DNA from 2 places in the Alkalibacter saccharofermentans DSM 14828 genome. Region 1 is predicted to be linked to the other one. Evidence: a T-box and tRNA genes for the amino acid it is inferred to sense, from the RefSeq annotation. Region 1 holds a T-box; the other holds one or more tRNA genes.
What was found. The T-box of region 1 lies ahead of BUB93_RS07630 (valine--tRNA ligase). A T-box ahead of a tRNA ligase gene usually reads a tRNA of that ligase, here a tRNA-Val.
Positions count from the first base shown of each region.

Region 2: it encodes a tRNA-Val, which carries the amino acid that the T-box ahead of BUB93_RS07630 (valine--tRNA ligase) is inferred to sense. The anticodon was not compared.

Region 1 is NZ_FQTU01000010.1:22,173-35,532, reverse strand. Features, by position in the region: gene dapA (4-hydroxy-tetrahydrodipicolinate synthase) at 1-363, shown strand, start outside; gene dapB (4-hydroxy-tetrahydrodipicolinate reductase) at 379-1,128, shown strand; gene dapD (2,3,4,5-tetrahydropyridine-2,6-dicarboxylate N-acetyltransferase) at 1,147-1,881, shown strand; gene BUB93_RS07650 (aspartate kinase) at 1,900-3,105, shown strand; gene BUB93_RS07645 (DUF975 family protein) at 3,146-3,823, opposite strand; gene BUB93_RS07640 (4Fe-4S double cluster binding domain-containing protein) at 3,852-4,529, opposite strand; gene BUB93_RS07635 (DUF4364 family protein) at 4,610-5,137, shown strand; gene BUB93_RS07630 (valine--tRNA ligase) at 5,198-7,846, opposite strand; T-box leader at 7,897-8,101, opposite strand; gene BUB93_RS07625 (sensor histidine kinase) at 8,175-9,584, opposite strand; gene BUB93_RS07620 (response regulator transcription factor) at 9,587-10,249, opposite strand; gene mgtE (magnesium transporter) at 10,412-11,743, shown strand; gene BUB93_RS07610 (MGDG synthase family glycosyltransferase) at 11,759-12,907, opposite strand; gene BUB93_RS07605 (D-Ala-D-Ala carboxypeptidase family metallohydrolase) at 13,009-13,360, opposite strand, start outside.
Region 2 is NZ_FQTU01000012.1:50,141-69,575, forward strand. Features, by position in the region: gene BUB93_RS08610 (phosphoribosylformylglycinamidine synthase) at 1-3,425, shown strand, start outside; gene purC (phosphoribosylaminoimidazolesuccinocarboxamide synthase) at 3,681-4,382, shown strand; gene purF (amidophosphoribosyltransferase) at 4,398-5,795, shown strand; gene purM (phosphoribosylformylglycinamidine cyclo-ligase) at 5,813-6,841, shown strand; gene purN (phosphoribosylglycinamide formyltransferase) at 6,838-7,434, shown strand; gene purH (bifunctional phosphoribosylaminoimidazolecarboxamide formyltransferase/IMP cyclohydrolase) at 7,448-8,980, shown strand; gene purD (phosphoribosylamine--glycine ligase) at 8,994-10,241, shown strand; gene BUB93_RS08645 (FtsB family cell division protein) at 10,342-10,644, shown strand; gene BUB93_RS08650 (S1 RNA-binding domain-containing protein) at 10,670-11,086, shown strand; gene BUB93_RS08655 (Ppx/GppA phosphatase family protein) at 11,159-12,085, shown strand; tRNA gene BUB93_RS08660 (tRNA-Leu) at 12,131-12,219, shown strand; tRNA gene BUB93_RS08665 (tRNA-Met) at 12,225-12,300, shown strand; tRNA gene BUB93_RS08670 (tRNA-Met) at 12,309-12,385, shown strand; tRNA gene BUB93_RS08675 (tRNA-Glu) at 12,400-12,474, shown strand; tRNA gene BUB93_RS08680 (tRNA-Val) at 12,562-12,637, shown strand; gene tilS (tRNA lysidine(34) synthetase TilS) at 12,780-14,180, shown strand; gene hpt (hypoxanthine phosphoribosyltransferase) at 14,173-14,709, shown strand; gene ftsH (ATP-dependent zinc metalloprotease FtsH) at 14,783-16,585, shown strand; gene BUB93_RS08700 (HAD hydrolase-like protein) at 16,662-17,306, shown strand; gene BUB93_RS08705 (thioesterase family protein) at 17,332-17,727, shown strand; gene BUB93_RS08710 (ECF transporter S component) at 17,775-18,356, shown strand; gene BUB93_RS08715 (type III pantothenate kinase) at 18,391-19,170, shown strand; gene dusB (tRNA dihydrouridine synthase DusB) at 19,167-19,435, shown strand, end outside.

The DNA.
Region 1 (13,360 bases):
GAAATAGCTAGATTGTGCGGGGAAGATTTTGCCATTTATTCGGGAAATGACAATCAGGTGGTGCCTATCCTATCTCTCGGCGGCATCGGAGTCATCAGCGTCAGTGCAAATATAATTCCTAAAGACATGCATGACATGGTTGCAAAATACCTCTCCGGAGACGTAAAAGGCAGCCTTAGTCTTCAACTTAAGATGAATGGCCTAAATGATGCATTGTTCATTGAAGCAAATCCCATACCTATAAAAGCTGCTTTAAAGCTAATGGGAATGGACACGGGAGAAGTTAGAATGCCTTTGACAGAAATGGAAGAGGATCATTTGAAGATTCTTGAATCAGAGATGAAAGCTTACGGAATACTTTAATTTGGAGGAAACAAAATGAAAATTTTACTCAGTGGATGCAACGGTGGAATGGGAAAAACCATATCATCTCTCGTAGCTGAGAGGGATGACATGGAAATAGTTGCCGGGTTTGACTCGTCACAATCGCCTGACAGCCCCTTTACCGTTTATACCGAACTGGAAGATGTACAAGAAAAGATTGATGCGATCATCGACTTTTCACACTTCAGCGCATTCGACAAAATAGTCGATTTTGCAGAAGACAAAAAAATACCATTGGTAATGGCTACTACCGGATTGAGTCAAACTGATGAAGATCGATTAAAAGAACTATCGAAGTCAATACCGGTATTTAGGACAGCAAACATGTCCATAGGAGTCAATGTCCTTCTCGGGCTTGTATCACAAGCTGAAAAGATGTTGCAAGGCTTTGATATTGAAATAATCGAAAAACACCACAACAAAAAAGTTGATGCTCCAAGCGGTACGGCACTGATGCTCGCAAATGCGATAAACGAAAGCGCAGCAGAAAAATTCACTTTTACTTACGGCCGTGAAGGCACCTCTGCCAAACGCCAGGACAAAGAGCTTGGAATACACGCCGTAAGAGGTGGTACTATCGCAGGCGAACACACCGTTTTGTACGCAGGTGACGATGAAAATATCGAAATCAAGCACACTGCGACTTCAAAAAAGGTGTTTGCTAAAGGAGCGGTGGAGGCTGCTAGATACATCGCCGTTCAAAAAAACGGACTTTACGATATGAAAAAAATGCTAGGTTTATAATTGAGAGGAGAAGTTAATATGACTACAAACGAAGAATTAAAAAAACAATTTGATCTTACCAACCCTTATGAGATTGCAAAATACATAAAGGCGGTACAAAAACAAACACCTGTAAAAGCCTATATCAACGGTGACTTCACAGAAGCAGACCTTGAAGGCATGGAATACTACGGTCTTCCTAGTTCCTTTACATTATTTGGAGAAAGCGATATAGTCTTGCCGTTTATCGATAAAAACAAAGAGAAAATCAAATCCTGCAGAGTCGAAAATGACAGAAGAAACTCAGCAGTTCCCATGCTTGACATGACTGCTGTGGATGCTAGAATCGAACCAGGCGTCTTTATCAGAGAAGGTGCACATATAGGGAAAAGCTGCGTTCTGATGATGGGTGCGGTTATAAACATAGGTGCAAACATAGGAGACGGAACCATGATCGACATGAATGCCGTAGTAGGCGCTAGAGGCCAGCTAGGCAAAAACGTACATCTTGGAGCAGGCGCTGTGGTAGCAGGCGTATTAGAACCCCCAAGCAAGACTCCTGTTATTATCGAGGACGATGTAGTCATAGGAGCAAACGCAGTTATATTGGAAGGCGTAAAAGTCGGAAAAGGTTCCGTGGTAGCTGCCGGAGCAATCGTTACAAAAGATGTTCCTTCAGGCACCGTGGTAGCAGGATCTCCTGCAAAAGTCATTAAGGATATTGATGATAAAACTAAAAGCAAGACAGAGTTGCTTGATGATCTTAGAGGATAACATTATAAAGGAGCTAAAATGAATATCGTAGTGCAAAAATACGGCGGAACTTCCGTCGGAAATATAGATAGAATTCAAAATGTAGCAAAGCGAATCATAAAAAAGAAGGAAGAAAATCACAAAATAGTGGTGGTCGTTTCAGCTATGGGCGACAATACCGACAAGCTTTTGGAAATGGCCTATCAGATTTCAGAAAATCCGCCAAAGCGGGAAATCGACATGCTTATTTCCACAGGAGAACAGGTATCCATTGCCTTATTGTCAATGGCTCTAAACAGCATGGGACATCAAGCTATATCATTGACAGGATCACAGGTAGGAATAAAGACCACAGGACATCATACAAAATCCAGGATTGCAGACATTGACGACAGCACGATAAAAAAACACCTAAAGGAAGATAAAATAGTCATAGTTGCTGGATTTCAAGGCGCCAACGAAGAGTCAGACATAACAACCTTAGGTCGTGGTGGCTCGGATACATCTGCTGTCGCCATAGCCAGCAAGCTACAGTGTCCTTGCGAGATATACACCGACGTAGACGGAATATATTCACTGGATCCTAGAGTTTACCCTAATGCAAAAAAACTAGACGTCATAAGCTACGAAGAGATGTTGGAAATGGCAAGTTTGGGCGCAGGCATAATGCATACAAGAGCGATCGAGCTAGGTCAAAAGTACCATATCCCAATTATAGTTGCATCCAGCATGGGGGAAAAACCAGGTACAGTTATCAAGGAGAGTGAGAAGAATATGGAAAGCGCGGTTATAACGGGCTTGGCAATTGACAATAACGACGTGATGATTACACTGAATCATGTTCCCTACAGTATAAGAACTACTGCAGATATCTTTGATTCACTGGCTAAAAAGGATATCAATATAGACATGATAAGTCAGACTTCCCCACAGGATAATTCGGTAAGCATATCATTTACTACGCCAAAAAGTGAATTGAGCGATACCAGGGACATCTTGGCTTTCCTGGCTAAGAAATACCCACAGATTTCTTATGGTATAAATGAAGACATATCTAAATTATCAGTTGTGGGAATTGGGATGCGAAGCCATAGTGGAGTTGCAGCTCAAATATTTGTGCTTCTTGCCAAAGCAGGCATTGAAGTTCAAATGGTTACAACCTCAGAAATCAAAATCAGTTATGCGATTGATTCTGCCGATCAACAAAAAGCAGTCAACCTTATTGCTGATGCATTTGAACTTTAAAAAACTGCCTGGAGCATCTGCTCCAGGCAGTTTTCATTTTCTATTGAACATCTCCGGCGTACTTTCTAATTAGGTCAGTATCTGTTCCGTTTATTAAATCCTGATAAAAAACAGCAATTGTGTTGTTGAAATAAGGCATGACGTAAACGTAACCCAGCCCCAATGTCACTGCTGAAAAAACAAACCATCCCACAAAGCTCATAAGCAAGTTAAAATACCTTCCCTTGTGACCTTTCATAATGTCCTTGCTCATAGACAGAGCATCCATTGCAGATAGGCTTTTATAATCCGCCAACAGATAATATGCCATGGAATAATTGATAGCTGCTATAATTCCCGGAATTATGAAAAGCAAGCTCCAAAGCACTATGAATATAGTTTGCATAAGGCCACAGAGAAACGTCGTTCCAAACCTCTTGAACCCGGTAAAAACATGGACTATTTCCCCCTCATTGCCTCTTGCTGCATTCAGAAAAAACAAAGCTACTCCATAGGATATTGGCCCTGTAAATATTATCGATTGAATCCCAGCAAGACTGGTAAGGTTTCGAGCCTGTGTTCCAAAAATTTCGTGCATGACTTGAAAATAACCATCTATGAATGATATCGAGCTTAATATAAAAAAACTGATGATCAAAACAGCTACAGAATTAAGCCAATTTTTCCTCATTCTCAATATTCCCATATTTTTCATTTGATCAGTTGAATTAAATTCCATAAAATCATCTCCCGTTAATATTTATGTGTCATTTGTTGCTTGTATGGTTTTTGGGACAAATGCTCATACAAATGCCGCATACGACTCCCCTTCCTATGTCTTTGTAAGCTTCCTTCATGTAATCGCTGCATGCCCTTGCGTCATATAGCTCGTTTCTTTCCATTCCAGCTTTCCACTCTTTTCCTTCTATAGCCATTGCCGGGCAGCTTTCAACGCATATCCTGCACGATCCACACCCACCTGATCTGACCGGAGATGCCGAAGGTAGCTTCATATTGGTAAAAATCGTCCCCAATCTCACAGAGGGACCAAGCTTGTCGTCTATGAACATGCCGCTTTTCCCTACCCATCCCAGGCCGGACAAAGTGGCCGCCGTTCTGTGTTGAAAAACTCCACTGATTTCATTTTTCTCGCTTACAGTTTGTGATGCTGGTATGGGCACAGCTTTAAACCCCATTTTTTGTAGATATAGCACTATTTTGAGTGAGACCTCGTTTATATGGTAGTTGACGCTTCTGTAATGGGCAAAGTAAGTCTTCGAAGGACCGCTTTTTATGTCATCAACTATAGGCTCCGACAATTTAATCGAAAATGATATCCCATATTCAAGCTCTTTCCAATTATTTGGCACTACGCTTTTTGCACCAAAGAAACCCAGTCTAGATACTCCCAAAGATTCTATATAGCTTATCAGATTATCAGTCATTTTATTGCTCCTTATCGTATTTTGCACTTATATGAGTCACCCTTTTCTGTTATAATATAAACAGAAAGTAGGTGTACCAATTGTATTTTGACTCAGAAAACATACTTGAGAATAAACTAATTATATTATATGCACTGGACCAATTCAAGGTTCCGGTAAACAAGGAACAAATTAGCCAAATCGTATTGGAAAACGTTCAAATCAGTTACTTTGATATACAGTTTTTAATCAATAGCCTATTAGATGATGAATTTCTATACAAGATGAATGACAGCGATATAGACTATTTTTCTATTTCTGAAAAAGGTAGGGAAACCCTGTCTCTATTTTCTGACAGGATACCTTTATTCATAAAGGAGATATTAGACATATTCATCCGCCAAAACAAGGATAAAGTTTTAAGGCAGGTAAAAAATCTGGCCACTTATAAGCTTACCGGAGACGGCGAGTTTGATGTCAGCCTTAGATTAATGGAAAATGATGTTTCTCTGATATCCATATCCCTTAATGTCCCCAGCAAAACCCAGGCCAAGTATATATGTTCAAATTGGGAGTCTAAGGGACAAAATATTTATACCGATATAATCGACTCCTTGATAAAGGAGTAAAAAAAACAGCCTAAGCTGTTTTTTTATTGCCTCCCTTTTACCTTTGGATATCATCGAATCTTAGTTTTCATATTTTTTGATCATTTCCAAAACATTGTCATACATCTTTTGATACTTTTCCTGTTTTGCCTTTTCTTCTTCTACAACCTTTTCTGGAGCTTTTTTTATAAAGCCTTCATTTGAAAGTTTTTTGACAACTCTGTCTATTTCTTTAGCCAGATTATCTTTTTCCTTATTCAGTCTTTCAAGCTCCTTTTCCTTGTCTACAAGTTCATCCAAAGGAATCATGATTTCGGCGCCATCGATCAATGCCGCAGTGGCATTTTCCAATCCATGATCTTTCCCCACTGCTTTTACGCTAGATCCGTTGGCAAGATTTTTTATATAGGATTCATTTTTTATGATTATCTCTTCTATCTTGCTGTCAAATGGAACTACAAATATGCTGACCTTCTTTGAGGGAGGAACATTAAGCTCTGCCTTTATGTTTCTTACAGCTCTTATTGCATCCATAACAAACCCTATCTCGCTTTCTTCTGCGTTATAACAGTGGTCTTCCTTCCATTCAGGCCATCTAGACAACATTACTGTTTCTTCCTCATCCTGTATAGCCAAAAACAGTTTTTCCGTTATAAATGGCATAAATGGGTGCAGCAGTTTCAATGAGGTTTTTAGCACATGCTTCAATGTAGCCTGAGCAGCTTTTTTAGAATCGTCATCACCGTACAACCTGCTTTTTACGAGTTCGATATACCAGTCACAATACTCGTTCCATAAAAAATCATATAATTTTTGAGCTGCTATTCCCAGTTCGTATTTTTCCATATTTTCATTTACTTCTCTTGTTATTTGATTCAGTCTGCTCAAAATCCACTTGTCCATGGACAACAAATCATCTTTTACGTCAGCTATTTCTAAAATGACGTCATTTTCTGTATTCATTATGACAAATTTCGAAGCATTCCAGATTTTATTGGCAAAGTTTCTGTTAGCTATAACCTTCTCATCGTGCCATCTTATATCGTTGCCTGCCGCATTTCCTGTCACTATAGTAAATCTAAGCGGGTCCGCTCCGTATTTTTCAATAACTTCCAAGGGATCTACTCCATTGCCAAGAGATTTGCTCATCTTTCTCCCTTGCGCATCCCTGATCAATCCGTGAATATACACATCACTGAAAGGAGTCTCCCCCATCTGTTCGATTCCTGAAAAGATCATTCTTGCTACCCAAAAGAAAATAATGTCGAATCCTGTGACAAGAAGATTATTTGGATAGAATTTATTAAGGTCTTCAGTGTTTTCCGGCCATCCTAAAGTTGAAAATGGCCAAAGTGCAGAGCTAAACCATGTATCAAGCACATCTTCATCCTGCCTAACATTTCCCGACCCGCATTTGCCACAAGAAGTAACTTCATCTTTGGAAACCATGACCTCGTTGCAATCGTCACAATAATATGCGGGAATCCTATGTCCCCACCACAGCTGCCTGGATATGCACCAATCTTTTATGTTTTCCATCCAGTTGAAGTAAATCTTGCTGAATCTTTCAGGCACGAATTTCGTTTTTCCATCCCTTACCACATCTATTGCAGGCTTAGCAAGTGGCTCCATGCTTACAAACCATTGCCTTGATATAATAGGCTCAACTACAGTGTCGCATCTGTAACAGGCTCCCACATTATGCACATGCTCTTGGATTTTCTCGATAAGCCCTAAAGCCTTAAGATCTTCTAAGACTTTCTTTCTCGCTTCGTATCTTTCAAGACCCTTGTAATCTCCTGCATGCTCATTCATGATTCCAGAGTCGTCAAGGACTCTAATCTGGTCCAGGTTGTGTCTTAAGCCGACCTCAAAGTCATTTGGATCATGAGCAGGAGTCATTTTAACTGCACCTGTCCCAAACTCCATATCAACGTAATCGTCAGCGATTATTGGGATTTTCCTGTTCATAAGAGGCAGTATTACATTTTTGCCTATCAAGTCCTTGTATCTTTCATCGTTGGGATTCACGGCCACTCCGCTATCTCCCAACATGGTCTCCGGTCTCGTCGTTGCTACGACCAAATATTTGTCGCCACTTTCTAGAGGATATCTCAAGTGATAAAGGTTTCCGCTTTTTTCACTGTACTCCACCTCGGCGTCGGAAAGTGCAGTCTTGCAGTCAGGACACCAATTTATTATTCTGTTTCCCCTATAGACAAGCCCCTTGCCATATAGCCGTACAAAAGTTTCCACAACCGCCTCGCTGCAGCCCTCATCCATGGTAAACCTCTCCCGGTCCCAATCGCATGAAGCGCCCAGCTTTTTGAACTGATCCACTATTCTTTTTTTATAAACCACGGCCCAGTCCCAGGCTCTGTTTAAAAACTCCTCTCTGCCAAGCTCTTCCTTTGTTTTTCCTTCATCTTCTTTAATTTTTTCAACTACCTTGACTTCTGTAGCTATACTCGCATGGTCTGTTCCCGGAAGCCACAAAGCGCTGAACCCCTGCATTCTTTTCCATCTGATAATGATATCCTGTAGAGTTCCATCAAAGGCGTGTCCCAGATGAAGCTGTCCTGTTATATTAGGAGGAGGCATCACTATTGTGTAGGGCTTGCCGTCATTGTTCGCTTCCGGTTTGAAATAGCCCCGTCTTTCCCAGTTTTCATAAATTTCATCTTCGAATTCGATAGGATCATAAGATTTAGATAATTGCTTTTTGTTCATTTTTTCCTCCTGTTTACATATTATTTCAAAAAAAAATCCCCTGCTAATCAGCAAGGGACGATATCTACCGCGGTTCCACCCTAATTGGTTTATAACCCAACTCCAATTTTAACGCATTTGCGTCCTTGCTTACTATATGTTCAGCAAGGCGGTTCAGAAGCTACCTTCTAAAAGCCTTTGACGGAAAATCTCACAGCCTTGGATTCTCCTCTCTGTAGCCCGGTCTTTTATACTCCTCTTCATCGTTACCTTTTAATATTAAGTTGAAAACACATATACATTTTACATGAAAATCTTCTTCTTGTAAATCATCAATTATACGTTAGATTCATTTGCTTTCATGTAAATCAAAACTAAAGCATACACCATCGTTTCTGTTCTCAGCTTTGTACTTTCCATCGTGAAGGCTTATTATGTTCTTGGCTATTGAAAGTCCCAAACCGACACCTTTTTTACCTTTCCTCTTGTCTCCCTTGAAAAAGCTCTCCCAGATGTAATCCAGTTCATTTTCGTTTATCTTTTCCCCTTCATTGAATACCCCGGTTGTTATGATTCCTCCATTGTGCTCAACCGATAAAATTACTCTGCCGCCCTGCCTGACGTGATTGAATGCGTTGTTTAACAGATTGTTCAAAACCTGTTCCAATCTGAATTCATCTCCATCAATATGATACTCACAGCCTTCATCTGCAACCAGCCTGAATTCTACGTTTGAATCCCTCTTCTGGTTTGAGTATTTTTCATGAACCTGCCTGACAAGATCGGAATAATTGAATTTTCTTTTTACCAGTTTATAGCTTCCAGATTCAAGCTGAGACAAATCCAAAAGATCTTGAGTCATCTTGCTGATCTTATCAGCCTCTAAGGATATTACCCTCAACGCATTATCCCTGTCCTTTTCGTTTGCATACACCTTGTCTTCGATTGCTTCAATATAACCCTCTATTACAGTAAGCGGCGTCTGTATTTCATGGGAAACCCTTGCGACAAATTCCCTTCTCATCTTGTCTAGGTTTTTTTCTTTTTCAAGCTCTTCCGTTAACTGCCTGATGGTATCTTCAAGTTTTACCATCAATTCGTTTAATGTTTGCCCCAACTGTCCTGTTTCATCTTGGGACCTTACGCTGTATTTAGCTTTAAAATCAAGCTTTTTCATCCTCTGGGCCACTTTATTAAGTTCTACCAACGGTTTTGATATACCCTTAGACAACGGATATATAACGGCAATAGACAGTATCAAAACCGGCAAGATGAGATACATCATAAAACTCTTCAACGCCTCAATCGCCCTTTGAAAAGACTCATATCCAGTCCTAATCACTAAATAGTTGCCATCACTTAATTCTTGATTGAAGATAAGCCAGTCTTGCTCCACAGACGAGTCATTTGCATTCATCCTGTAAAACCTACCCTGCCCCATCATCATATTCATCATGTGCCTCATATTCCCTGACCCTCCAGACACGCTTCCAGAGTACAGAACAGTTCCTCTATCTGTGACTATTTCAACAGTCATCCCCAAGCTTAATGAGTAAGTCTTTAGGATATCCTCGATATCGGCATTGTTTTCATCATATAATTCCTGAATTTCCTCTGCTGTTTCTCTCAAGGAATTTTCCTGAGTCATATAATAAAAATCATCAAGAAAGAACTCCACCATAAACACGATGAATCCGGAAATAATAAGGATCAGTATAGCCATGTAAATGAATATTCTGTTAAAAATGCTTTTTTTCATCGTCACACCTCAAATTTATAGCCTAAACCTCTCACTGTCTTGATATAACCTTCAGCTGCTCCCAGTTTTTTTCTTAGCCTTTTTATTGCTGTATCCACAACCCTGTCATCACCTTCAAAATCTATTCCCCAGAGCCCGTCAAGGAGCTTGCCCCTACTAATGGGTATATTTATGTTTTTTGCCAGGTATGCTAAAAGCTCATATTCTTTACGGGAAAGCTCGATTAACTCTCCACTGACTCTAGCTTCCATTTTAATCAGATCTATAGTCAGTTCTCCGTATGTCTGGAGATAATCTTCCTGGTTTCCTGATCTTTTAAGTATGGCTTTGGTCCTCATTACCAGTTCTTTCATGCTAAAGGGCTTTACTAGATAATCATCTGCGCCTGTTTCAAAACCCTTTATCTTATCTTCAAGTTCTCTTTTTGCGGTAAGAAAAACAACCGGAACCTTGCTGTCCTTCCTTATGTAATCCAGCACTTCATATCCGTCAAGGCCGGGCATCATAATATCCATAATTATTATATCCGCCAAGGAGTCCCTCCACTTTTCTACAGCTTCAAGACCATTTTGAGCAGTAACCACCATAAAGCCTTCTTTTACCAGATAGGCTTCTATCAGATTCCTTAGGTTTTCCTCATCTTCGACCACAAATATTTTTTTCATAAAATCACCCTATAGTTGACTTTTGATTATATTATAACCTATTCTTGTGTCGTTATCGTGTCTTTTTAGTTGATATCTTAATATATAATAATTATAATAGATACGTTGACTTCAGTGTCACTTATTACTATATGGGTATAGACATTACAGGAGGTGTTTATAATGAAGAAGCTGTTGGAACTTCTTAAAGAGAAAAAATTCAAGGATTTAAGAATTCATATTTCTACCCTTCATGCTCCCGATATTGCAGAAGCAATGGCAGAAGTCAGCCAAAAGGAAAGCCTCCTGATTTTTAGACTTCTTCCAAAGGATCTGGCTGTGGAGGTTTTTTCACATATGGAGCCCTCATATCAAGTTGAATTTTCTCAGCTCATTAATGAGGATGAACTTAAGGAGCTTGTCAACGAGCTGAATTTTGATGACAAGATAGACTATTTGGAGGAGATTCCTGCGAATCTCGTAAAAAAAATATTGCAAAACACTCCCGAAAATGAACGAAGGCTCATAAATCAATTCCTCAACTACCCTGAATATTCCGCCGGAAGCATAATGACCATAGAATTTGTGGACTTGAAAAAGCGCATGACCGTCAGAGAAGCTATCAATCGAATCAGAAAAATTGGCGTTGACAAAGAAACCATATACACCTGTTACGTTACAGACAACGAAAGAAAGTTAGAGGGTATAATATCCCTTAAAGAGCTGATACTATCCTCAGAAGACTCAAAGGTGGAAGCTATAATGAATAAAGAATTCATAAGCGTCGAAACCCACGACAATCAAGAGGATGTTGCGGATAAGTTCTTAAAATATGATCTTTTGGCAATGCCGGTAGTTGATTCTGAGAACAGACTTGTAGGCATCATAACAGTTGATGATATAATGGATGTAATGGAAGAAGAAACCACAAAGGATTTTCATATGATGGCTGGTATGCAGATTTCCGAGGAAAGCTATCTCGAATCCACTGTTGCAGGTTTATTTAAGAAGCGTTTTCCTTGGTTGGCAGTATTGATGATTTCGGCAACATTTACAAGCGCTATAATGGAACACTACCAAGCTTTAATTGCCAGCATGGCAATATTAAGCGCAAATATCCCCATGCTTATGGGCACCAGCGGAAATGCAGGGGCTCAAGCCTCAACTTTGATGGTCCGTTCCATAGCTGTCGGCGACGTAGAATTCAGAGATCTTTTCAGCATTATATGGAAAGAGTTGAGAGTAAGCTTTCTAATCGGCCTGAGCCTGGCATTTTTGAACTTCATCAGGATGTACATAATTGGCAATTATACATTTTTGCTTTCGTTTGTAGTCAGCCTTACGCTGATTGCCACAATTACGTTGGCAAAGCTTATAGGAAGCGCCCTACCTATGTTTGCGAAAAGAATCGGACTGGATCCTGCCATTATGGCTAATCCCATGATCAGCACCATATTGGACGCTTTAGTGCTGATCACCTACTTTACAATAACCTCGTTGTTTTTTCATTTTTAAAAACACCCGTTTTGCCTATGAAGGCATCACGAGTGTTTTATTTTTATACTTGCCCTCAATATTTTTTGCAATAAGTTCGCTTCCGAGAGCAATTATTCTGTCAATTGATTGTTCCTTGGCCATTTCAGACATATTCTGAGCCATACTGTCGAGAATGTCTTTGTTGTGGACCAGGTAGTCTACGACATTTGTCAAATCTTTTATTTTGTCAACTTTGATAGCCATTCCCGTTTCAACTAGAAAGTCGGTATTTTCCTCTTCCTGCCCAGGAATATAATATGGAATAATCATAGGTATATTCTTGATTATGGATTCTGTAGTCGTCAAGCCGCCGGGCTTTGTTATTATAACATCGCCCCTGTCCATGAGCTCAGGTATGTTTTCTACAAAACCATATACCTCTACGATTTTATTTAAATGCTCATCTTCCATAATTTTGTCGATTCTGCTTTTAACTTTGTCATTTTTTCCACAGACCACGATTATCTTTAAATTGTGCTTTGAGCTGATTAGGCTTAGAAATGCCTTTTCCATATGGGCAGTTCCCATTGAACCTGCCATCAGCAATACAGATAAATCAACGCTGTAATCCTTGACGGCTATTGTGGTATGATCTAAAAAGGATTTTCTCACCGGAATCCCATATGTGTGAATCTTCTTTTCATCCACGCCTTTTTTGATGATCGTTTCTTTTGTATATTCGCTGCCTGCAACATATGCATCTATTTGATCGTGAATGTATGCGCGATGTATCATATAATCTGTTACAATCGATATGATAGGAACGTCAAATTCTCTGTCTTCTTTTAAAGTGCCTAATACATTTGTAACCAAGGGATGTGTTGCGATTATAAGATCCGGATTATTTTCGTTAATTATGCCCATCATGTTTTTTTCCATTACGTCTGTAATAAGTGCTACGATGTAATGACTGAGCGTCTTGTTGTTGGCAGCTCGGTACATTCTGCCGTAGGTTCTGGGACTTAAGCTTAATATCTTTTCATATCCTCGGGATATTACCTTGTCCAGCAATAGATTTGTTTCCTTAAAAGCGTCAAATATTGCTGCTTCATATCCACTTGCTTCAAAATGCTCCTTTAATGAATTTGCGGCGATATTGTGTCCCCCGCCTGTTGAAGCGGTAAAAATTAAAACTTTCTTCATAAAATCAACCCCGTAATAATTTTTAAAGTCTAATATATTTTATCCTATAGGGATTAAAATATCATTAAAATTTAGTTTAATTTTTTGACAATACATTAATTCTACCATATTCTCTTGCTTCCTGTATCTAAATGTACAAAACTAGCGTAACTAATCCCGCATCCTCCATGGGAATTTATATTTACTGCCAACTTTCCCAGTTCTTTAACCGAAACTCCAGGGGATCTTATATCAGCCGCTCTGCCTTTTAGATGCAAAGAAGATTTGACCCCCCCTGAATTTATATTGTGCCTCTCACACCTTAAGCCTGAAGTGATTATTACAGGCCTTTTCAAGCTGTTTCTTATTCTTTGTAGCTGGGTGATTAGGTCTTCATCTATTTTAGCTGGAAAACCGTCGCAATAGGCTCCTCTGCATTTGCACTTAAATTCATGAGAGCTAAAATTCGGATAC
Region 2 (19,435 bases), on a different contig from region 1:
GGCTCAAGGTCGCAAAGCTTATTGTCCTTAAAGGAGATATAACTGAGATGGATTTCGATCTCATCAAGGATTACCTGATAAACCCTGTTGACTCAAGAGAGGCTTCTCTTTCCATGCCTAAATCCCTTGAGGACGAGTCTGTTGAAGTCGCCGATGTGGAAGTGGTAGAGGGCTTTGTGGAATTAAGCAGAGAAGAGCTGCTTAGGTACAAGTCTAAGAAGGGCTTTGCAATGAGCGATGACGATATACTTTTCGTGCAGGAATACTATAAAAAAGACGAGGATAGAAATCCGACGATAACAGAGCTTAAGGTTATCGACACATATTGGTCGGATCACTGCAGACATACCACTTTTTTAACGGAGATAACAGATGTTGAGATAGAAGAAGGAGTATACTCCGAAGATGTGAAGGGTGCTTACAAAGACTACCTGGATACGAGAAAAATGATTTATGGAGATCAAAATAGACCTGTGACCCTTATGGACATGGCCGTCATCAACATGAAGCTGGAGAGGAAAAACGGAAATTTGAAGGATCTCGATCAATCGGAAGAGATCAATGCCTGTAGCGTGAACATAGATGTGGATATTGACGGAAAAGACGAGAAGTGGCTTTTAATGTTTAAAAACGAAACACATAACCACCCTACTGAAATAGAGCCTTTCGGTGGAGCTGCGACCTGTCTGGGAGGGGCAATTAGGGATCCATTGTCCGGAAGAAGCTATGTATACCAGTCCATGCGAGTGACGGGAGCTGCTGACCCTAGAAAGCCGATAAAAGAGACGATGAACGGGAAGCTGCCCCAAAGAAAAATCTCCAAGGAAGCGGCTAGAGGATTCAGCTCCTACGGGAATCAAATCGGCTTGGCTACAGGACAAGTTACTGAGATTTACGACGAAGGTTACGTTGCTAAGAGAATGGAAATAGGTGCCGTTATTGGTGCTGCGCCAAAAGAAAATGTTGTAAGAGAAGTGCCGGTGGTGGGGGATGTCATACTGCTCATCGGCGGAAGAACGGGAAGGGATGGCTGCGGAGGAGCTACGGGATCCTCGAAGGTTCATACAGAGGAATCTATTTTAAGCTGTGGGGCAGAAGTGCAAAAGGGTAATCCCCCAGAAGAGAGAAAGATTCAAAGATTGTTCAGAAATCCCAAAGTTTCAAAGATGATAAAAAGGTGTAATGACTTCGGTGCCGGAGGAGTATCTGTTGCTATAGGTGAGCTTGCTGACAGCCTGGAAATAGATCTTGACAAGGTGTCAAAAAAATATGAAGGTCTTGATGGGACGGAGCTTGCCATTTCAGAGTCTCAGGAAAGAATGGCAGTAGTAGTTGATAAGAAAGACGTTGATAAATTCTTAAATTATGCCAATGAGGAAAACATTGAGGGCACTGCAGTTGCCAGGGTTACCGATACTGGCCGCTTGGTCATGAAGTGGAGAGGCAAGGCGATTTTGGATCTTAGCCGTGACTTCTTGAATTCCAACGGTGCAAAGCAGTATGCTAAGGTACTGGTAAAATCTCCGGTTAAATCAGGTTGCTTTGAGAAGAGGAAGGCTTCGGGAGGAAATCTTAAAGAGGATTTTGTCCAAACCTTCAGGGATTTAAATGTCTGCTCTCAGCAGGGGTTGTCTGAAATATTCGACTCCACTATTGGAGCGGGTACTGTAGTTATGCCTTTTGGAGGAAAGAAGATGGTAACGCCCCCTGAAGGCATGGTAGGGAAAATCCCCATTGAGAAGGGGGATACCTCAACTTGCAGCCTTATGAGTTTTGGATATCAACCTGAAATTTTCAAATGGAGCCCATTTCATGGCGGTATGTACTCCGTTGTTGAATCCGTAGCCAAGATGGTTGCTATGGGTGGAGATGTCGAGAAGATAAGGTTCAGCTTTCAAGAGTACTTTGAAAGACTTGGTGAGGATCCGATACGATGGGGTAAACCCTTTAGCGCCCTCCTTGGGGCATATCAGGCGCAAAAGTCATTTTCTCTTGCGGCCATCGGCGGCAAGGACAGTATGTCCGGAAGCTTCAACGAAATAGATGTTCCACCCACGCTTGTAAGTTTTGCAGTTGCCTCCGACAAGGTGGAAAATATAATCACTCCGGAATTTAAAAACATAGGTTCCAAAGTGTACCTCTTAGAGGTGGCAAGGGATGATAAACAAGTGCCTGATTTCGTGGAGCTTAAAAAACTTTATAAAAAAATCAAAAATCTGATAGACGGCAAAGTGATAGCAGCTGCAAAAGCTCTGGGAAAAGGCGGAATGGCAGAAGCCATAGGAAAGATGGCCTTTGGAAACAATATAGGATTTGAGCTTGCTGGCGACATTGCCGAAGAGAAGATCTTTGAGCTAAATATCGGGGCGATGCTCATAGAGGTTCCTAAGGAATCGGTGCCTCGCTTTGAAACAACCATGGAAGACAGCAAAGCGATTTGTGCTGGATTTACAGTTGACAGCGGCAAGGTTGTATTGAAAGGTTCATCGGTAAAGATTGAGGAGCTGCTTGAAGTTTGGAAAAAGCCCTTGTCCAATATTTTCCCCGAAACGGAGGAAAAAGAGCTTGAGATAAAGGCTGTTGCCTGGGACAAAGGTCCTGTAGCTAAGGCAGGGACAAAGATTGCAAAACCAAGAGTTCTTATTCCCGTATTCCCGGGAACCAACTGTGAATACGACACTGCGAGGGTTTTTGAAAAAGCGGGAGCTCAGGTTGATACATTTGTGTTCAGGAACTTGACGGCCGCTGATATAGACAAATCCCTTGATGAGTTGATCAAAAGGATTGATAATTCCCAGATACTTATGTTCCCAGGGGGGTTCAGTGCAGGAGACGAACCAGACGGGTCTGGAAAGTTCATAGCGACAATTTTCAGAAACGGTTACGTAAAAGACAGCGTCATGAACCTGCTAAATAACAGAGATGGCCTGATTCTAGGTATTTGCAACGGATTCCAGGCACTGATAAAACTGGGGCTCTTGCCTCATGGTGAAATCAGGGAGATTTCTCCAGAGGACCCGACGCTTACATTCAACCACATAGGACGTCACGTTTCTAAAATTGCAGCAACCAAGATAACTTCAAACCTTTCGCCCTGGTTCAGCCAGGTAGAAGTGGGTCAAATGCATATGGTGCCCATATCCCATGGAGAGGGAAGATTTGCGGCTAGCAGGGAAGTATTGCAGCAACTGGAAAAAAACGGTCAGATTGCGACTCAGTACGTGGATTTGAAGGGTGATATAGCTAGTGACGGCTTGTCCAATCCAAACGGATCAGAGTGGGCTGTGGAAGGAATAACAAGCCCTGACGGAAGGGTGCTGGGGAAGATGGGGCATTCGGAACGTATTGGAGAGGGTCTCTATAAGAATATACCGGGAGAAAAAGATCAAAAGATTTTTGAATCCGGCGTTAAATATTTCGGGTAATCACGAACATTATCTTGAGTATTGCTTTAATAGTACGGAAAAACCTTGATTTATTACTGTCTGTTTGCTATTATTAAGGTGAAGTACAGCGGTTAGGGTGTTTGATTTCATTGAGGTGGAGATATGCCGAAAAGGATTTTTGTAAAAATAAATCATCATATGATAATAAAACAGTCGGCGATAGACTAAATAAAACACGATAAGTCTCTTGTAAAAAAGAGGCTTATCGTCGTTTAATCTAAGGAGGAAGTTTTTATGGAAAAGCTGGAGATGCTCTATGAAGGAAAAGCTAAAAAAGTATACAAAACTGACAATAAAGATTTGTATGTTGTCGAGTACAAAGACGATGCCACTGCTTTTGACGGTGCGAAAAAAGGAAAGATAAGCGGCAAGGGAGTCGTAAACAACAAAATAAGCAGCGTCATATTTACCCTCATCGAAAAAAAAGGAGTCCCTACACATTTCGTAAAATATTTGTCTGAGACGGAGCAATTGGTCAAGGCTGTAGAAATCGTGCCCCTGGAAGTCATAATAAGAAACGTGGCTGCCGGTTCCATAAGCAAGAGGCTTGGAATTGAAGAGGGAACGAAGTTAAGCGAGACGGTTCTAGAATTTTGCTATAAGAACGACGATTTTCACGATCCCATCATAAATGAGTATCATGCCAGGGTGATGGGCCTTGCATCTACCGAGGAGCTTGAAAAGATAAAGGAATATACTTTCAAAATCAACGAAATCTTGGTTGAGTTCTTCAAGGAGAAAGGGCTAAACCTTATAGATTTCAAGGTAGAGTTCGGAAGACATAACGGAGAGATAATCCTGGCGGATGAAATTTCACCTGACACTTGCAGACTATGGGATATGGAAACAAACGAAAAGATGGATAAAGATAGGTTCAGAAGAGACTTGGGCAAGGTGGAAGAGACCTACCGTGAAGTCCTGAGCAGGATTGAATAAAACCAGGAGGAAAAGATGATCGATCTATTTGATAAAGATAAATTGGAAGAGGAATGCGGCGTTTACGGTATATATAACAGGGAAAAAGAAATCGAAAGCGCACAGTTTGTTTATTATGGATTATACGCCCTTCAACACAGGGGGCAGGAAAGCGCGGGCATAGCCACTAACAAAGATGGCAAGATACAACAGCACAAGGGAATGGGCCTGGTAAGCGAAATATTCAGAGGCAACAGCATCAATGAGCTTGAAGGAAACATCGGAATCGGGCACGTCAGATACTCTACTACAGGGGAGAGCCACATTGAAAATGCTCAACCTCTTGTCGTAAACTATAAAAACAGCCAGATCGCCCTTGCTCATAACGGGAACTTGGTAAATGCAAGAGCATTGAGAGAAATGCTTGAAGACAATGGCGTCGTCTTTCAGACCACTATCGATTCGGAGGTTATAGTCAATCTCATTGCTAGAGGACTGAAAAACGGAATTGTGGAATCTATAAAGAGAATGGTGGAAATCATAAAAGGAGCCTATGCTCTTGTGATCACTACTGAGGATAAGCTTATAGGTATTAGAGATCCCCATGGTTTAAGGCCATTATGTCTTGGAAAGACTAAAACCGGAGGATATGTACTCGCATCTGAAAGTTGCGCTCTTGACTCTATTGGGGCAAAGCTGATTAGAGATATAGATCCCGGAGAGATTGTAATTATCGATCAAAATGGAGTGAAAAGCTATAGCCAAAACAACTGGGTCAAAAAGAGGCTTTGCATTTTTGAGCTTATCTACTTTGCTCGTCCGGATTCTGTAATAGACGGAATAAGCGTTTATCTGTCTAGGCATAATGCAGGCAAGATTCTTGCAGCCGAGAGTATGGTGAATGCAGATGTAGTAATAGGCGTGCCAGATTCGGGCATACCTGCAGCGATAGGATTTGCGGAAGCTTCGGGGATTCCCTTTGGAATCGGCCTTATAAAAAACAAGTATACGGGAAGAACCTTCATCCAGCCTAGCCAAGAGCTTAGGGAAGAGGGAGTGCGTCTTAAGCTTAATGCCCTTAAAGAGAATGTTCAAGGGAAGCGCGTCGTGATAGTCGATGATTCAATAGTAAGGGGAACTACATCCAAACACTTAGTTGAACTTTTAAGAGAGGCTGGAGCTACTGAGGTTCACTTTAGGGTAAGCAGCCCGCCTGTAGCCCATACTTGTCACTTCGGCATCGACACCCCGTACAGAAAGCATCTTGTGGGTGCCATGAAGACTGTAGAGGAAATCAGAGACATGATAGGAGCGGACACTTTGGCGTTCATATCTGTTGAAGGGCTGGTTGAGAGCGTCGGAGGAGGAACTACTTACTGCAGAGCTTGCTTCGACGGCGATTACCCTATGGAAGTGCCTGTAATGGAAGAATAAGACTAGGAGGATTTCTCATGAAGGAATTTACATACAAGGATTCGGGAGTTGACATAGAGGCCGGCTACGAATCTGTTGACCGAATTAAAAAACATGTTGCGAGAACAAAAACCCAAGGGGTGATATCCGGTCTTGGAGGATTTGGGGGAATGTTCGAACTTCCTAAAGGCTACAAAAACCCTGTGCTGATATCAGGAACCGATGGAGTGGGAACAAAACTCTTGATAGCCCAAAAGATGAAAAAACACGATACCATAGGCATCGATTGTGTCGCCATGTGCGTCAACGACATAGCCTGTCAAGGTGCAATGCCGCTGTATTTTCTGGACTACATAGCATGCGGCAAGAACAACCCCGAAGTGATTGAGGAAATCGTTAAAGGCGTGTGCGATGGTTGCGTTGAAGGGGAAATGGCACTTATAGGCGGCGAGACTGCAGAAATGCCGGATATGTATCACGAAGATGAGTATGATTTGGCGGGCTTTGCAGTGGGAGTCGCAGAAAAATCGAAAATAATTGACGGAAGCACCATCGAAGAAGAGGACGTAATAATCGGAGTTCCTTCCAGCGGGGTTCATTCCAATGGATTTTCCCTTGTGAGAAAGCTTCTGTTGGACCACAAGAAATACAATTTACAGGATGAGATAAAAGAACTTGAAGACAAGCTCGGAAACGTGCTCTTGACGCCCACTAAAATTTATGTAAAATCGATAAAAGCCGCATTGGAAGCCGGAGAGATAAAAGGAATAGCCCATATAACGGGTGGAGGCTTTTACGAAAACGTGCCAAGAGCTCTGCCGGAAGGGTTGAAAGCCGTCATAAATAAGGATTCGATCAGTAAGCTGCCTATATTCGAGTTTATACAAAGAGAAGGCAATATCTCTGACAAGGAAATGTATTCCACATTCAATATGGGAATTGGGCTGATGCTTGTTGTATCGGAAAGGGAAAAAGACAACGTATTGGGTGCATTGGCCGAAATCGGAGAAAAAGCTGTGGTCATCGGTCGCGTTGAAAAAGGCGAAGGGGTTGAGTTGTGCAGATGAAACGCATAGCGGTGTTGGTTTCAGGTGGAGGAAGCAATCTTCAAAGCCTGATCGATAAGGTGCATAATACCTACGGGGAAATAGCCCTCGTGATTTCAAACAAGAAAAGTGCATTCGGACTCGTGAGAGCCCAAAAAGCTGGGATAGAATCTGTTTATATTTCCGGCAAGGATCCTGACTATGATAAAATGGTCATGGATTTGCTTGAAGCAAAGTCTATAGATTTGGTTGTTCTGGCAGGGTATTTGAAGATTGTACCTCAAGAAATGGTTAAGAAATTCAGAAATAGAATCATGAACGTTCACCCTTCCCTGATACCTTCGTTTTGTGGGGATGGATGCTATGGCCTCAAGGTGCACGAAAAGGCTATAGAGTACGGCGTTAAGGTCTCAGGAGCTACTGTGCATTTCGTAGACGAAGGCACGGACACGGGACCTGTTGTAATGCAAAAATGCGTAAGCGTAGATGGGGACGATCCGAAATCTCTACAGATGAAGGTCTTGGAGGTGGAGCATGAAATTCTGCCGGCAGCGGTTAAGGAATATTGCCTGGGAAATATTCGAGTTGAAGGAAGAAAAGTGCGTATAAAATAACGAGGAGGTTTTTATGAGAGCGTTAATCAGTGTATCGGATAAAAGCGGAGTGTTGGAATTTGCAAAAACCCTGGAGGATCTGGGCGTGGAAATCATATCCACAGGCGGCACGGCAAGACTTCTAGAGGAAAACAAAATTAAAGTTACAGGCATAAGCGACGTGACTGGATTTCCTGAATGTTTGGACGGCAGGGTAAAGACTCTTCATCCCGGCATACATGGAGGAATTCTTGCCATGAGAGACAATCCCGCCCACATGGAAAAGCTTCAGGAGCTAAATATACAACCAATAGACATCGTAGCGGTGAATCTTTATCCTTTCAAGGAGACGATATCTAAAGAAGGTGTGAGTCTGGAAGAGGCCGTAGAGAACATCGATATTGGAGGCCCGACCATGATAAGAGCCGCTGCTAAAAATTACAAGGACGTAGCGGTCATAACAGACCCTGTGGATTACAAGACGGTAATAGATCAGCTTAAGGATAAGGGATCGGTAGATGTAGATGTCAAATACGACCTTGCGCTAAAAGTTTTCCAGCATACGGCAAATTACGATGCTATGATTAGCGCTTACCTTAAAGAGCAAGCCGGCAAGGAAACAATGGATGAGACTTTGACTGTAACCTTTGAAAAAGTACAGGATTTAAGATACGGTGAAAACCCTCATCAAAAAGCGGCTTTCTATAAAGAAGTCGGAAAACAAAGCGGAACATTGGTGGATGCTGTTCAGCTTCACGGCAAGGAGCTTTCGTATAACAATATCAATGACACAAACGGAGCTTTAGAGGCATTGAAGGAATTTTACGGTACCCCTACGGTGGTGGCGGTTAAGCACGCGAACCCTTGCGGAGTTGGAAGTGCCGATAGCATTTATGAGGCTTTTATCAAGGCTTACGAAGGAGACCCTGTATCTATTTTTGGAGGCATAGTGGTAGCAAACGGAGAAATTGACAAGAAAACGGCGGAAAAAATAAACGAACTCTTCATTGAGGTGCTGGTTGCTCCTTCTTATAGCGAAGAAGCTCTTGAGGTGCTCACCAGGAAGAAGAACATAAGGATACTCAAATTAGAGGGCATAGAGAAGAGATATCAAGGCTATGAGCTCAAAAAAGTCATGGGCGGAATCCTGCTGCAGGATACTGACAGCGTGCTCTTGGGAGAGGACTTAAAAGTTGTCACTAAAAGACAGCCAACAAAAGAGGAAATGGAAGATTTGATCTTTGCCTGGAAAGTGGTGAAAAATACTAAATCCAATGGAATCAGTTTGGCTAAGGATAAAATGCTCATAGCAAATGGCCCGGGACAGGTAAGCAGGATTTGGGCCTTGCAAAATGCAATTAGACAAGGTGGAGAAAGTTTGATTGGGTCGGTGTTGGCCTCAGATGCGTTTTTTCCCTTTGAAGATTCTGTGGAAGCTGCGAACAAAGCAGGGGTTACGGCCATCATTCAGCCTGGTGGGTCAATCAGGGATGAAGATTCCATTAAGCTTTGCGACAAGTACGGTATTGCCATGGTTTTTACCGGCATGAGACATTTTAAACACTAAAGGAGCAATAAAAATGAAGGTATTGGTAGTAGGTTCAGGAGGAAGGGAACATGCTTTGGTCTGGAAGATAGTCCAAAGTCCAAAAGTAAAAAAAGTTTACTGCGCTCCCGGCAATGCAGGCACGGCGAGCCAAGCGGAGAATGTTGATATCAAAGTGGACGATATTACCGCTTTAGCGGATTTTGCTCAAAAAGAAAATATAGATTTAACTGTTGTTGGTCCGGAGCTTCCTCTTGTGCTCGGCATTTCTGATGAATTCAATAAAAGAGGGCTTGCGGTTTTTGGACCGGACAAGGTTTGTTCTCAATTTGAGGGCAGCAAGGCATTCACGAAAAAGTTTTTAATGAAGTACGACGTACCCACTGCGGCATATGGAGAGTATGACGACATCCAAAATGCGGTGTCAGATATTGACAAGTACGGTTATCCGGTAGTGATAAAAGCGGACGGTCTTGCTGCGGGCAAGGGTGTAATAATAGCGGAAACTAAGGATGTCGCTTTGGAAGCTCTAGAAGACATGATGGAGAAACAGGTCTTTGGAGACTCAGGAAAAGTTGTGGTGCTTGAAGAGTTCTTGGAAGGCATCGAGGCATCAGTTTTGTGTTTTGTGGACGGCAAAAAGATAATACCAATGGAAAGCGCACAAGACTACAAGAGGATTTTTGACGGGGACAAAGGGCTGAATACCGGTGGAATGGGGACGTATTCACCAAACAGGCTATTTGACCATGGATTGGAAGAAACTATGAAAAAAGAGATACTTGAACCTATCATGAAAGGGCTGCTTTCTGAAGGAATGGACTTCAGAGGGGTTTTGTTCATCGGCCTTATGATAAAGAACGGAAAGCCGAAAGTACTCGAATTCAACGTAAGATTCGGAGATCCTGAGACTGAGTCTGTTTTGTTGAGGCTGGAATCCGACATAGTAGAGATATTCGAAAAAGTCGTAAGGGGCAACCTTTCTCCTAATGACTTGAAGTGGAAAAGCGACAAGGCTGTTTGCGTAGTTCTTGCTTCAGGAGGATATCCAGGGGACTACGAGGTAGGCAAGGAAATAAAAGGAATCGATGAGGTAGATGGAGCCATCGTCTTTCACTGCGGCACAAAGACTGTAGATGGGAAAGTCGTCACCGACGGGGGGCGTGTACTTGCGGTTTCTGCCACTGGTGAAGACCTAAAAAAAGCAGCAGAAAAAGCATACGGTGAAATCAATAAAATAAGCTTTGAAGGCATGCAGTACAGGAAAGATATCAGTAAGTAGGAATATATTGTGAAAAATAACCTTTATTGACCTCTGGCACCTTGTAATTTCTATGGTTTTATGGAATAATGTAATTAATATTCTTTAAGGGAGAAAGCCAGTGAAAAAGAAGAGGAGAAAAAAACCCAACAGAGCCACTTGGTTGATTGTCTTATTGGTATGCGGGTATTTTCTTTATAATTTTGTATCCACCGAAATCCAGTTGATCCAACTGAGAAGTCAAAGGGATTATCTTCAGGAACAAATTTCAATAGAAAAAGATAAATCCGATCAACTCACCCAGGAGCTAGAGCAGATTCACTCCGATGAGTATATCGAGACATTGGCGAGGCGGTACTTCGGGCTCGTTTATCCCCGTGAGAAAATAATTATCGAAGTTGAACCTGATAGTAATAAAAACTAACAAATAAACAAGGAGGATTTTTTTGATGCCATTTGAGGTTGATCAAATTGTTGAAGGTGTTGTAAAAAGCATCACGAAATTTGGAGCATTTATTGATTTAGGGGGTAAGGTAGGACTCGTACACATATCCGAAGTAGCTGACGGTTATGTTAAAGAAGTTTCTGATCACTTGAATGTAAATGACACAGTAAAAGTAAAGGTTATTTCTGTAACTGAAGGTAAGGTAGGACTTTCCATCAGGCAAGCGCAGCCTAAAAAGGAAGAAGCACCAAGACCGCGACCCTATCCTAAGTCTTCTGGGTTTAAAAAAAGTGTACCTGTAAGCAGTGCGCCGGTAACGATTGAAGACAAGATAAACCAGTTTTTAAAAGACAGCGATGAAAGACAACAGGCTCTTAAAAAAAGTGCAAAAAAGGGTAAGAACAGGTGTTTTAACAGATAGCAATCATAAAATTTCGCATCCCGGAGGGGTGCTTTTTTTTAAATAATTTTTTTAAAAAGGGAGTTTTGAGCATTGAAAATAGCAGCTGTTGACATAGGAACCAATTCCATGAGGCTAATGGTGGCTGAAACGGAAGGTGAAAGGATCATAGAAAAGGAAAAGCACATTTTTTTTACTAGAATGGGGGAAGGTTTGGACAAGTCCAAAATCATTTCAAGAGAGGTCATGGAAAGAAACTTGAAAGGCTTGGAGGAGGTAAAGGCAATATGCGACCAAAATGGCGTGGAGGCCATTGTTGCCTATGGCACCAGCGCATTGAGAGATGCAGTTAACAAATCTGATTTTATCGCTGAGGCTTTTGACAGGACGGGAATCAAAGTGGAGACGATTTCTGGTGAAGACGAAGCATTGTACGGATATCTGGGAGTGGTCAGCTCTCTGGAGTCTCGAGATTTCCTTATAATTGATGTAGGAGGAGGAAGCACTGAGTTTATACAAATAAAAGAAGGAGAAAGAAAATGTTTGAAAAGCCTGGATATAGGAGCTGTTCGATTAAGCGAAAAGTTTCCATTAGGTGATCCCCCAGATATTGGCATGATAGTCCTACTTGAAGAACATCTAGATAATATTTTCGATAAAAAGTTTGAGGATGGGGTATCAGATAAGCTTTTAGTAGGTATTGGCGGAACGGCTACCACTCTTTCAGCAATAAAGCTAGGCCTTGAATCTTACGATCCGGACAAGATAGATGGAAGCAGGCTTTCCTATAATGAAATTGAAAAGATTTACCGCAGGCTTTCCCAAATGACTTTAAAGGAAAGGCTTGGTGTAAAGGGCCTTGAACCTAAGCGTGCAGATATTATTCTATCGGGGGCCGCTATAATTAAAAGGTTTATGGAACGTTATGAAATCAGTGAAATAGTAATCAGTGACAGCGACAATCTGGAAGGTTCAGTTTATCATAAAATAAAAAGAAATAAAATTAAGAAAAAGTATTGACTTAGCATTTTTTATATACTATAATGGTGCTTGTCTCTTAAGAGAGCCGGAGTGGCGGAACTGGCAGACGCACAGGACTTAAAATCCTGCGATCCCAAAAGATCGTATCGGTTCGATTCCGATCTCCGGCACCAAACGACGCGGGGTGGAGCAGCTGGCAGCTCGTCGGGCTCATAACCCGGAGGTCACAGGTTCGAATCCTGTCCCCGCAACCATTTAACATGGCGGCGTAGCTCAGTTGGCTAGAGCATACGGTTCATACCCGTAGTGTCAGCGGTTCAAATCCGTTCGCCGCTACCATATTTAATTAACCAGGCCCCTTGGTCAAGCGGTTAAGACACCGCCCTTTCACGGCGGTAACAGGGGTTCGAGTCCCCTAGGGGTCACCATTAAATTTAATAAACGGTTATTTGCGCAGACATAGGTCGTTCATTTAACTGGAGAAGTCGAAGGCTTTTGTCTTTGGCTTACACTTTGGTCGCATAGCTCAGCTGGGAGAGCACCTGCCTTACAAGCAGGGGGTCATAGGTTCGAGCCCTATTGCGACCACCATTTTTTTAAGTTCATGAGAATGGGCTTTTTTTTATGCTGATTATTATTTGGGTTTAAGAATCGGAGTCGCTGTTTTTACCTGTTGAATCCGAAAGAGAAAAAATGTAGAATACAATTATAAAAGTATAAAGTCGGTGGGTCAATGGAAAGAATGATTTTGAATTACATACGGCAAAATGAAATGATTTGCAGGGGAGATACTGTTGTTGCAGGCATTTCTGGGGGGGCGGATTCCATGGCCCTTTTACATATTCTAAAAGAATTTAGCAAAAGCAACTACATAAAAATAATCGCCGCCCACATAAACCACAATTTAAGGGGCGGAGAATCAGACTTGGACGAAATGCTCGTCAGGGATTACTGCGATAATAACGGAATACAGCTTAAGGTGTTAAGCGCAGACATCAAGGGGTTTTGTGCATTTAAAGGACTATCTCTCGAAGAGGGGGGTAGAATAGTGCGCTATAACTTCTTCAACTTAATCAAAAGGAGAAACGGTTCCGTAAAAGTAGCTACTGGACATCACAAGGACGATCAGGTGGAAACTGTTTTGATGAGGATAATAAGAGGTACGGGCATTAACGGACTCAAGGGGATAGACCCGGTAAGAGAGGATGGGGTAATACGACCTTTGCTGTTGGCACGTAAAAGTGATATTTTGAATTATTGCCACGAAAAGTCAATCCCATACCGTCATGATGCTTCCAATATGGAAACGGATTATCACCGAAACAGCATAAGGCATGAATTGATGCCGCTTTTAAAAAAGTATAACCCTATAATTGATGAGAGCATTGCGAACCTGTCGAAAATTGCAAGGGAGTACGAAGAGCATATAACTGCAGAGGTTGATGAGATTTGGCATAAGTATAAAGACAAGGCAAGCATAAGCTACAATGAATTATCAAGAGAAGCACCGCTGATGCAAAAAAAAGTTCTGTTAAGAAAATATAAAGAAATTTGCGATAACATTAAATTTCAACACGCACATCTTGAAAAGGCTGTGGAAAAGATTGGAGACAAAGAAGATACTACTTGGACAGTGTCATTGCCGAATGATTTTCTTTTGCGCAGATCCTACGACAAGATAACTGTAGAATCAAAAAAAACAAACCGGGCAACGCCCTATTTTGAATATAAGATTTATCCCGGAAAAAGCTACGTCCTTTCCAAGATAAAAATCGTGGTAGAAACGGCACTGAAAAAAAACGATAAAAAACAAAAAAAACCTGAAAAACAAGGGGAATTTCTCTTCGATTATGATAAAATTATTGCGATTGGAGAACATATCGTTTTAAGGCAGAGAAAGCCTGGAGACAGGATAAGACCTCTAGGGCATAAAAATAAAAGAAAAATTAAAGAGATATTAATTGATAATAAGATACCGTCCGATAATAGGGACAGCATACTTGTGTTTGAAGTCGGCAACGAGATTATCTGGCTGGCAGGCATAGCGGCAAGCGAGGAATTCAAAGTCACCGAAGATACTAAAAAAATAATGCGCTTAGCGTTTTATAAAATCCAGGAGGAAATAAATGCTTAACGATATTAAAGATGTGTTGATTGATGAAAAAACCCTGAAGAAAAGGGTCAGCGAACTTGGGAAGGAGCTGGCAGAGGAATACAAAGGCAAAAATCCTTTGGTAATCTGCGTGCTGAAAGGGTCTGTTTTATTTATGTCTGATCTGGTTCAAAGCATGGACATACCTCTGGAAATAGATTTTATGGCCATATCCAGCTACGGAACCGGAACCCGAAGCTCAGGTGAAGTGAGAATATTGAAGGATTTAGATAAAAGCGTCGAAGGCAGGGATTTGTTGATAATAGAAGATATCGTCGACAGTGGTCTGACGCTATCTTATCTGATCAAGATATTCAAAGATAGAAACACAAACTCTATTAAGGTATGCAGTCTATTGGACAAACCAGAGAGAAGAATCTCGGAGGTCGAAATAGATTTTGTGGGCTTTGCCGTGCCGGATGAATTCGTCGTGGGCTATGGACTTGATTTTGCCGAGAAGTACAGAAACCTCCCATTTATAGGGGTTTTAAAGGAAGAAGTATACGTCTAGGTTTCGTTGTAATTCTATAGAATGTATGTTAGAATAATGTATCACAATTTTATAAGCGAAGGGGAGTGAGAGCTTGAACAAATATTTGCGGATGATCAGCTTTTATATGATAGTTCTTCTTATCATAATACTGGCTGTAACAACTATAAACACAGGTCAAAGCGACGTTGATATCATATCATACGATGAATTGGTAACAGGCATAACCAATAACTCAGTTGAAGAGATAAACGTGAATATAGACCGATACAAAGTCGAAGGTACAATGAATGACGGAACTGAATTCATAAGTATAGTCATACCAAGTTCCTTTACCGAATTTATAAACGGCCACATACAAGGTGGTGGAGAAATCAACATATCCTATCTGGAACCAGAGCAGACTCCGTGGTGGGTTACCATACTTCCCACACTGTTTTTAGTGGTCCTGATGGTAGTGTTTTTCTTGATGTTTACTCAGCAGTCCGGTGGAGGCGGGGGCAAAGTGATGTCCTTTGGAAAAAGCAAGGCCAGACTGCATACGCCTTCTAAGAAGGGCGTTACTTTTAAGAATGTGGCAGGAGCGGATGAGGAAAAGGAAGAGCTTGAAGAAATAGTAGATTTTCTTAAGTCTCCTGTCAGATATCTAGAGCTTGGAGCCAGAATACCTAAAGGTGTTCTCCTAGTGGGTCCTCCGGGAACTGGTAAGACCCTTTTGGCAAGAGCAGTTGCCGGTGAATCGGGAGTTCCTTTTTTCAGCATTAGTGGATCTGATTTTGTGGAAATGTTCGTAGGCGTAGGAGCTTCAAGGGTTAGAGATCTGTTCGAAACTGCCAAGAAAAACTCGCCTTGTATAATTTTCATTGATGAAATCGACGCGGTAGGTCGGCAAAGAGGAGCGGGCCTAGGCGGAGGACACGATGAGAGGGAGCAAACACTTAATCAATTGCTGGTGGAGATGGATGGCTTCGGAGACAACGAAGGCATAATAATGATAGCAGCGACGAATAGGCCAGATATTTTGGACCCAGCGCTATTAAGACCGGGACGTTTTGACAGACAAGTAGTCGTAGGCAGACCTGACGTTAAAGGACGAGAAGAGATACTTAAGGTACACATTAAGGATAAGCCTTTGGAAGATGAGATTGAGCTTAGAACAATAGCAAAGAGCACCCCGGGATTTACAGGAGCCGATCTTGAAAACATTATGAACGAGTCAGCTTTGCTCGCTGCAAGAAAGCGAAAGAAGAAAATCGGAATGCAAGAGCTGGAAGAAGCAATCAAAAGGGTTATAGCCGGCCCGGAGAAGAAGAGCAGGCTTATCACTGAGCACGACAGAAAGATTACTGCAGTCCATGAAGCTGGACATGCAATAGTAATGAGGGTTCTTCCTAATTGTGATGAGGTTCATGAAATTTCGATTATACCGAGAGGGATGGCTGCGGGCTATACCCTGGCTTTACCTGAAAATGATAACAGCCATATATCTAAAGCAAAGTTGGCTGATGAAATTGCAGGTCTTTTGGGAGGACGTGCGGCAGAAAAAATCGTGCTTGACGATATCTGCACCGGTGCTACAAATGATATAGAGAGAGCAACAGAAATGGCAAGAAAGATGGTCACAGAGTTTGGCATGAGCGATTATCTAGGGCCAATGACTTTTGGGAGCAAACATGACGAGGTGTTTATCGGCAAAGATCTTGCGAGAAGCAGAAACTACAGCGAAGAGGTAGCGGCTGCTATTGACAAGGAGATAAGAACGATAATAGACAACGCCTATAAGAAAGCGCTAAAAATCCTAGAGGACAACAGAGACAAGCTGGAAAAAGTAAGCGAAGTCCTTCTGGAAAAAGAGACTATGAACAGCCTGGAGTTCAATGAGCTTTTCAGCGAGTAAATAAAACAACCATCCCGAAAGGGATGGTTTGTCTTGTATCTATGCATTGAGAAAATTAAAAGCGGAGGGCAAAAAAATGAAATACAAGGGGATAGTGTTCGATCTTGACGGAACCATAATTGATTCGGAAACAGGCATTGCAAAGGCTTTTCAAAAGGCGCTGGCCACAAAAGGGATGACAGACTCATTAGAAAATATCAAGAGCTTGATCGGCCCGCCTCTGAGCAGGACGATAATAACCAAGTACGGCTTCTCAGAAAAAGAAGGAGCCGAAGCGATGAAAGAACACAAAAAATACTATATTAGCAAAGGCTTGTTTGAAAGCAGTATCTACGAAGGGGTAAAAGAGCTTCTAGAGACATTGATGGATAAAAACATAGTAATGATGATTGCAACCAACAAGCCGGAAACATATGCGGTGACCCAGATGGAACATTACGGCTTAAGCAAGTATTTTCACAGCATCGTGGGAAATGATATTCCACAGAAGAGAGGAACCAAAAAAGACTTCATCATGGAAGCAATCGAAAGTGCCGGGATTAGAGCAGAGGATGCAGTGATGGTTGGTGACCGAAACATTGACCTTGAAGCTGCAAAGGAAATCGGCATGGATACGATAGGGGTGCTTTATGGATATGGATCAAAAGAAGAAATAGAAGGATGCATGCCCACGCACCTTATAGATGCACCTTTGGAAATTTTAGGCATTGTGTTGGGATAATACCCTGAAACGGAGGAATGATGATATGAAAATCGAAAGCATGATTGGGGAAGAATTAAGCGTGGAAATAGTGGTGACTGAAGATGATACTGCCAAATCTTTCGGAAGTGGGAGCATAGATGTTTACGCCACTCCGAAAATGGTAGGCTTGATGGAAAACGCCGCCTTGTCATTGGCTCAACGGGGTTTGGACGAAGGGTTCAGCACGGTCGGAACAAAAGTTGAAGTTAAGCATCTGGCAGCCACTCCTGTTGGAATGAAAGTTACAGGAAAAGCTAAATTGGTGGAAGTGGACAGACGAAGGCTATTGTTTGAGGTTGAAGCTTTCGATGAAGCTGAAAAAATAGGTGAAGGAATTCACGAGAGGTTTATTGTAGATGTAGAAAAGTTTTTAGGAAAAACAAAAAACAAAGGCAACTAAACTGAAATGTCTTGTATCCAAACGGAACGAGAACAGGAGGAATTTAAATGAATAGAAGGAAATTTTCTACTACTGGCAGATTGACCTTTATGGCGGTTATGCTCGCTATGACGATAGTGTTTGTAATGGCCACTGTGATACCTAACTTTGCGGTGAGCATGGCAGTGGCAATGTTTTTGCCCACGATACTGACGGGCTTGGTTTTAGGAGCCAAATCAGGCATGGTAATGGGTGCTTTGGCAGGGGCTCTAACTCTTTTCAGAGCGCTATTTATGCCTCTATCCCCCTTTGACTATTTTTTCATACATCCCATGGTGTCGATTTTCCCTAGGATGTTCATTGGGGTTGCGGCTTCTGGAGCCTTTTATCTGCTTAATGAAAAACTCAGCCTGCCGGATATTTTGTCTGCATCGATATCCGGAGCATTGGGTATGCTTACCAATACTATTTTGGTTGTGACTATGCTTTATGTAGTGCATGGACAAAATATGGTTGAAGCAATGGGAGGTATGGGCCTGATAACTGCCCTTGGCGTATTGTTTGCATCCAATGGCATAATAGAAATGATCAGCGCGGCAATAGTTGTGCCTATATTGTATAAGATATTTTTGCAATACAATAACAGATAGAATTAAATAAATAACTAGTAAAGAAGTGATTAACATGCTGATGACAGTGGATGTTGGCAATACAAACATTGAAATAGGTTTATTTGACAAGGACGAATTCGTGGGAACCTGGAGGATGATAACAAATACAAGGAAGACCTCGGATGAGTATGGGGTTTTTATTATCACCTTGCTCAATACAAAGCAAATTGACGTAAAGAAGATAAAAGACGTAATTATATCTTCTGTTGTTCCAAACATAATGTATTCTCTTGTGAATGGAATTAAAAAATACTTGAATATCAAGCCAATGATTATTGAACCGGGCATTAAAACTGGGATAAGCATACAGACTGAAAACCCAAAAGAAGTAGGGGCGGACAGAATATGCGATGTGGTCGGGGCGTATTTTATTTACGGAGGGCCGGCAATCGTAATTGACTTTGGTACCGCCACCACCTTTGATTATGTCAATGAGAAGGGGGTTTTCTGTGCGGCTGTAACTTCTCCGGGAATCCAGATATCTGCTGATGCCTTGTGGAGCAGGGCTGCCCAGCTCCCCAACATAGAAATAGAAAAACCCAAGAGCATTCTCGCCAGAAACACCATAACCAGCATGCAAGCGGGTTTGGTGTATGGCTATATCGGACAGGTTGAGTATATTGTAAAAAAAATAAAGGAAGAAACGGGAAGACATGACGCTAAGGTAATAGCTACCGGAGGATATGCCAAGATAATATACCCGGAGACAGATGCTATAGACATCTTCGATCCAACATTGTCTCTTAAGGGAATAAAAATGATATACGATAGGAACAAGCAGGTGAAAGTTTGAAAATAGGTAAAATGGAATTTAAGGATAAGCTGTTTTTGGCTCCTATGGCAGGTGTTACGAATCTGCCCTTTAGACTGATGTGCGTGGAAGAAGGATGCCGGCTTACATATACTGAGATGGTAAGCGCCAAAGCATTGTATTATAACGATAAAAAAACTTTGGAGCTTCTTGAGACTACAGGCAAGGATAGGCCTTGCGGGGTGCAGATTTTCGGATCTGATCCTCATATTATCTACGACGTTATCAAAACGAAGGTTAATGGAAT